One region of the Nonomuraea sp. NPDC049655 genome, then DNA from elsewhere that is predicted to be linked to it. Evidence: riboswitches for the same ligand, from Rfam matches in the RefSeq annotation. Region 1 holds a riboswitch; the other holds the start of a gene.
What was found. A riboswitch is a leader RNA that binds a small molecule or an ion and turns the genes downstream of it on or off. The one in region 1 is predicted to bind glycine.
Positions count from the first base shown of each region.

Region 2: another riboswitch for glycine. It lies ahead of gcvP (aminomethyl-transferring glycine dehydrogenase); the one in region 1 lies ahead of gcvT (glycine cleavage system aminomethyltransferase GcvT).

Region 1 is NZ_JBITLS010000017.1:75,469-78,842, reverse strand. Features, by position in the region: gene ACIBQ6_RS42755 (M28 family peptidase) at 1-1,303, shown strand, start outside; glycine riboswitch at 1,550-1,647, shown strand; glycine riboswitch at 1,668-1,767, shown strand; gene gcvT (glycine cleavage system aminomethyltransferase GcvT) at 1,802-2,887, shown strand; gene gcvH (glycine cleavage system protein GcvH) at 2,884-3,273, shown strand; gene ACIBQ6_RS42740 (L-serine ammonia-lyase) at 3,332-3,374, shown strand, end outside.
Region 2 is NZ_JBITLS010000003.1:287,838-291,211, forward strand. Features, by position in the region: gene ACIBQ6_RS11010 (bifunctional nuclease family protein) at 1-385, shown strand, start outside; gene ACIBQ6_RS11015 (MerR family transcriptional regulator) at 533-1,153, shown strand; glycine riboswitch at 1,202-1,298, shown strand; gene gcvP (aminomethyl-transferring glycine dehydrogenase) at 1,465-3,374, shown strand, end outside.

The sequences.
Region 1 (3,374 bases):
CGCCGCCGCCGACCCCGCGCCCGACATCCCCGTCGCGAACGTGACGGCGCATCTGAGCCAGTTGCAGTCCATCGCCACGAGCAACGGCGGCAACCGCGCCTCGGGCAGGCCGGGCTTCACCGCCTCGATGAACTACATCAAGGGCAAGCTGGACGCGGCCGGCTTCACCACCCGCGTGCAGAACTTCAGCGGCGGCAGCAACCTGATCGCCGACTGGCCGGGCGGCCCGGCCAACCAGACCGTGATGCTCGGCGCCCACCTCGACAGCGTCGCGGCCGGCCCCGGGATCAACGACAACGGTTCCGGCTCGGCCGCGCTCCTGGAGAACGCCCTCACCCTGGCCGCCCGCAAGCCCACCCTCACCAAGCACGTGCGCTTCGGCTGGTGGGGCGCCGAAGAGGCGGGCATGGTCGGGTCCAGGTACTACGTGCAGAACGGCGGCGCGAGCGGCGTCGAGGTGTACCTGAACTTCGACATGATCGCCTCGACCAACGCCGGCTACTTCGTCTACGACGACGACGCGGCGATCCAGCGCACCTTCAACGACTACTTCGCCACCATCGGCCTGCAGACCGAGGGTGACAGGGAGGGCGACGGCCGCAGCGACCATGCCTCGTTCAAGAGCGCGGGCGTCCGGGTCGGCGGCCTGGCCACGGGGGCCGGGGCGGTCAAGAGCTCGGCCCAGGCCGCCAAGTGGGGCGGCTCGGCCGGGCAGGCGTTCGACCGCTGCTACCACAGCGCGTGCGACAGCTACCCGAGCGCCATCAACACCACGGCGCTCGACCGCAACTCCGACGCCATCGCCTACGCCATATGGAAGCTCGCCGTGGGCACCAGCACGCCCACGGAGAACGACTACTCGATCTCGGTGACCCCGTCGTCGGCATCGGTCCAGGCCGGTCAGTCGGCTACCGCGGCGGTCAGTACCCAGGTCACGTCCGGCCAGGCGCAGAGCGTCGCGCTCTCCGCCGGGAACGTGCCGAGCGGGGTCACCGTCTCCTTCAGCCCGTCCACGGTTCAGGCGGGCCAGTCGTCCACCGTCACGATCGCCACCGCCAGCGGCGTCGCGGCGGGGACGTACACCATAGGGATCAACGGCGACGGGACGACGGCGGACCACTCCGCGTCCTTCACCCTGACCGTCGGAGGGGACGGCCAGGGCACCACCTGGACGGCTTACAAGTCGTACACGGCCGGAGACGTCGTCACCTACCAGGGGGTCAGCTACCGCTGCCTCCAGGCGCACACCAGCCTGCCGGGCTGGGAGCCGCCGAACGTGCCCGCCCTCTGGGCGCGGGCCTGACCCTCGGACCTGATCTCCGGGTTCGATCCCGCGCGGGCCGGTCACCGCCGGCCCGCCCCGAGCTGCCGCGTGCGAGCTGACCTGCCATGACCGGCTCGCGCGCGGCCACCAACGCGGCCGCGACCCCGCCTCTCCGGGGCCGCGGCCGCTTTTCGCTGCGTGCGGGATGTCGCGGATGCCGCGGATGGCGGGGGGCGAAGCGCGACAACACCCCCATGACGGCACTAGGCTGACGGACATCACCGGCGAAACCGTGCGGGAGAGCACCCTGACAGCCGGTCAGGGTCCCTGAAGGAGCAAGCCCTCCCCGCGAACCTCTCAAGGCAAAGGACCGCGCGGCAGCCCTGTAAGGCGTTCTTACGGGGAGGTGACCTCTGGAAAGCAGGCCCTCGGGGCCTCGCCGAAGGTGAAAGTCCGGTAAAACTCGGGCGAAGCTCTCAGGCATCCATGACAGAGGGGGAGGATGCTGGCATCCAACCCTGTCCTGAGGTGCGACAAATGTCCCGACCTACGCCGCTACGAGACGTCCACGAGGCCCTAGGCGCCACGCTGACCGACTTCGCCGGCTGGCTCATGCCGCTCCGGTACGGCAGCGAGTCGGCGGAGCACAAAGCCGTCCGCGAGGCGGCCGGGCTGTTCGACCTCTCGCACATGGGCGAGATCTTCCTGACCGGTCCGCAGGCCGGAGAGGCCCTCGACTACGCGCTGGTCGGCCACCTGTCGGCGCTCGCGCCCGGCCGGGCCAGGTACACGATGATCGTGGACGAGCGCGGCGGGGTGCTCGACGACCTCATCGTCTACCGGCTGGCGGACGAGGAGTTCATGGTGGTGGCCAACGCCTCGAACTCTGACAAGGTCGCGGATGAGCTGAAAAATCGCACTAAGTCGTATGACGCGGCGGTCGATGACCGCTCCCAGCAGTACGCCCTCATCGCGATCCAGGGCCCGAAGGCCCAGGAGATCCTGGCCACGCTCACCGACGCCGACCTCGACGGTCTCAAGTACTACGCGGGCCTGCCCGGCGTGGTCGACGGCCGCCAGGCGCTCATCGCCCGTACCGGCTACACCGGCGAGGACGGCTTCGAGCTGTTCGTCGCCAACCAGGACGCCGTGCCGCTCTGGCGCGCCCTGGAGGCCGCGGGCGAGCCGCACGGGCTGCGCGCCGCCGGTCTGTCCAGCCGCGACACCCTCAGGCTGGAGGCCGGCATGCCGCTCTACGGCAACGAGCTGAGCTCCGACCTGACCCCGTTCGACGCGGGGCTGGGCAGAGTGGTGAAATTCGACAAGCCCGGTGACTTCGTCGGCAGGGCGGCACTGGAGGCGGTCAAGGACGACCAGCCCCGCCGCCGCCTCGTCGGCCTGGTCGCCCAGGGCCGCCGGGTGCCGCGTCACGGCTACCCGGTCACCCGCGACGGCGCCGTCGTCGGCGAGGTCACCAGCGGTGCGCCCTCCCAGACCCTGGGCAAGCCCATCGCGATGGCCTACGTGGACGCCGGGGCCGACACAGGTCTGGCCGTGGACATCCGGGGCAGCCATGAACCTATGGACCTGGTCGAGCTGCCCTTCTACAGGAGGAACAAGTGAGCAACATCCCTGACGACCTGAACTACACCAAGGAGCACGAGTGGGTGTCGGGCGTGGACGACGGCATCACCGTGACCGTCGGCATCACGGCCTTCGCCGCCGAGGCTCTTGGTGACGTCGTCTTCGTGCAGCTCCCCGAGGTCGGTTCGACCGTCGAGGCGGGTGACTCGGTCGGCGAGGTCGAGTCCACCAAGTCGGTGAGCGAGATCTACGCGCCCGTCGGCGGCGAGATCGTCGAGGTGAACTCGGCCGTGGCCGACGACCCGTCGCTGGCCAACAGCGACCCGTACGGCGACGGCTGGATGTTCCGCGTCCGCATGGAGGGCGACGCGGAGGACCTGCTGTCCGCCGAGGAGTACACGGCGCTCACCTCAGGCGAGTCCTGACACCAACGCCGGGGCCCGCCGCGGGCCCCGGCACTTCCTGAACTGAAGGGCGCCATCAATGGCGATCAGCGTCTTCGACCTCTTCAAGATCGGCATCGGAC
Region 2 (3,374 bases), on a different contig from region 1:
GTTCCTTCCGATCTGGATCGGCATGACCGAGGCGACCGCGATCGCCCTGGCGCAGGCCGAGGAGCCGCCGCCCCGGCCGCTCACCCACGACCTGTTCAGGGACGTGCTGAGCGCGCTCGGCGTCGGGCTGCGCGCGGTCAACATCGTGGCCCTGCGTGACGGCATCTTCTTCGCGGACCTGGTGTTCTCCAACGGCGTGGAGGTCAGCGCCCGCCCTTCCGACTCGATCGCCCTGGCGCTGCGCACCGGCGCGCGCATCTTCGCCAGCGAAGAGGTGGTCCAGGAGGCCGGTGTGATCATCCCTGACGACCAGGAGGACGAGGTGGAGAAGTTCAGGGAGTTCCTTGACACGATCACTCCCGAGGACTTCGGCAGGGCGGGGTAGGTATTTCAGTGCATTTACGCTTCACGACGCGCCGAGCCGGATCGTTGACTGAGCATGGTCACGGTCCTACGGTGCAAGTGAAACCCGTGGTCGCCCTTTACGAACCCCCAGATCAGGCCATGGGATGAGAGAAAGCCGGAGGTCCGCGTGGCGGTCAGCAGCGGCGAGGGAAAGACGGCCGGCCAGGAAGATCCGGTGCGGCGCGAGAGCGCGCGGCAGCGTGCCGGAGAGCAGGGACTGCTCTTCGACGAGCAGCCCGCGACGGTGCCCGACGACATCGGATACCGCGGGCCCACAGCCTGCTCGGCGGCCGGCATCACCTACAGGCAGCTCGACTACTGGGCGCGCACGGGCCTGGTCGAGCCCACGATAAGAGCCGCGCACGGCTCGGGCTCACAGCGGCTCTACAGCTTCCGCGACATCCTGGTGCTCAAGGTCGTCAAGCGGCTGCTCGACACCGGGGTGTCGTTGCAGCAGATCCGCACCGCGGTGCAGCATCTGCGTGACCGCGGGGTCGCCGACCTCGCGCAGATCACGCTCATGAGCGACGGTGTCAGCGTCTACGAGTGCACCTCGGCCGACGAGGTGATCGATCTCCTCCAGGGCGGCCAGGGCGTGTTCGGCATCGCCCTCGGCCGGGTCTGGCGAGAGGTCGAGGGCTCCCTCGCGGAGCTGCCGGGGGAACGGGCGGCGGTCGAGGACACCGTCCCGGCCGACCATCCCGCTGACGAGCTCGCCAAGCGGCGTCGCGCACGCCGCACGGGGTGAGCTGAACCGCTGAACACACCGTAGTAATCTAGGACAGAGTAAGGCTGATGACCCCGTGCGGGAGAGTCCCTGGGCTTCGGTCCTGGGGCGCCGAAGGAGCAACCCTCCCCGGAATCTCTCAGGCATCCCGTACCGCTCGGGTGAGGCAACTCTGGAAAGCAGGTGCGCCCGCCAGGCGCACCTCACCGACGGTGCAAGCCCCACGGTGGGGTGAAGCTCTCAGGTCGCGATGACGTCGCGATGACAGAGGGGGAGATCCGGCACTCGCCCGCGCCCTGGCGCCGGTCTCCAAGCCTCGGGAGGCAACCTCCATGACCGACCTGTCCGCTCCGCCGTTCTCGTCCAGGCACATCGGCCCATCGGAGTCCGAGCAGCAGCGCATGCTCGAGGCCGTGGGCTTCGAGTCCGTCGGCGATCTGGTGGCCGTGGCCGTGCCCGAGGCCATCAGGGTCAAGGACCGGCTCAAGCTGCCGGCCGCCGCGAGCGAGACCGAGGCCATCGCCGAGCTGCGCGAGCTGGCCTCCCGCAACCGGGTGCTGACCTCCATGATCGGCCTGGGCTACTACGACACCGTCACGCCCGCCGTCATCCGGCGCAACCTGCTGGAGAACCCGGGCTGGTACACCGCCTACACGCCGTACCAGCCGGAGATCTCGCAGGGCCGCCTGGAGGCGCTGCTGAACTTCCAGACGGTCGTCTCCGACCTGACCGGCCTCGACGTCGCCGGCGCCTCCCTGCTGGACGAGGCCACCGCCGCGGCCGAGGCCATGACGCTGGCCCGCCGGGCCGGCAAGTCCAAGAGCGACGTGTTCGTGGTCGACGCCGACACGCTGCCCCAGACCAAGGCCGTGCTGGCCACCCGCGCCGAGCCGCTCGGCATCACGCTGGTCGAGCACGACCTCGACGGCGAGCTGCCCGAGTGCTTCGGCGTGCTCGTCCAGTACCCGGGCGCCTCGGGCCGCCTGCGCGACTTCCGCGACGTGGCCGCCAGGGCGCACCAGGCGGGCGCGCTCGTCGTGGCCGCCGCCGACCTGCTGGCCCTCACGCTGGTGGCCGCCCCCGGCGAGCTGGGCGCCGACATCGCCGTCGGCTCCTCCCAGCGCTTCGGCGTCTCCTTCGGGTTCGGCGGGCCGCACGCGGCCTACATGTCCGTACGCGAGGGCCTGCAGCGGCAGATGCCCGGCCGTCTGGTCGGCGTGTCGGTCGACGTCGACGGCGACCCCGCCTACCGGCTGGCCCTGCAGACCCGTGAGCAGCACATCCGCCGCGAGAAGGCCACCAGCAACATCTGCACCGCCCAGGTCCTGCTGGCCGTGATCGCCGGCATGTACGCCGTCTACCACGGCCCCGAGGGCCTGCGCCGGATCGCGCACCGCGTGCACCGGCACGCCGTCGCGCTGGCCGGCGGGCTGCGCGAGGCCGGCCTGGAGGTCGTGCACGGCGAGTTCTTCGACACCGTGCTCGTCCGGGTTCCCGGCAGGGCCGCCGAGGTGGTGGCCGCCGCGGCCGAGCGGGGCGTCAACCTGTGGCAGGCCGGCGACGACCACGTCTCGATCGCCTGCGACGAGAAGACCGGCGCCGCCGAGCTGGTCAAGGTGTGGGCCGCCTTCGGCGTCGAGCGCGAGGAGGTGGCGCTGGAGGCCGACGCGCTGCCGGCCGACCTGCTGCGCGAGTCGGACTACCTGACCCACCCGGTCTTCCACAGCCACCGCTCCGAGACCGCGATGCTGCGCTACCTGCGCAGGCTCCAGGACAAGGACATCGCGCTCGACCGTTCGATGATCCCGCTCGGCTCGTGCACGATGAAGCTGAACGCGACCACCGAGATGGAGCCGATCACCTGGCCGGAGTTCGCCGGCGTGCACCCGTACGCGCCGGAGGCCCAGACCGAGGGCTACCGGGAGCTCATCGGCACCCTGGAGGGCTGGCTGGCCGAGGTGACCGGCTACGACGCGGTCTCCATCCAGCCGAACGCCGGCTCCCAGGGCGAGTTCGCCGGCCTGCTGGCCATCCGCGCCTACCACCAGGCCAACGGCGACGCCGAGCGGGACGTGTGCCTGATCCCGTCCTCGGCCCACGGCACGAACGCGGCCAGCGCCGTCATGGCGGGCATGCGGGTCGTCGTCGTGGCCTGCGACAGCGACGGGAACATCGACCTGGCCGACCTGGACGCCAAGATCGCCAAGCACCGCGACAAGCTCGCCGCGATCATGGTGACGTA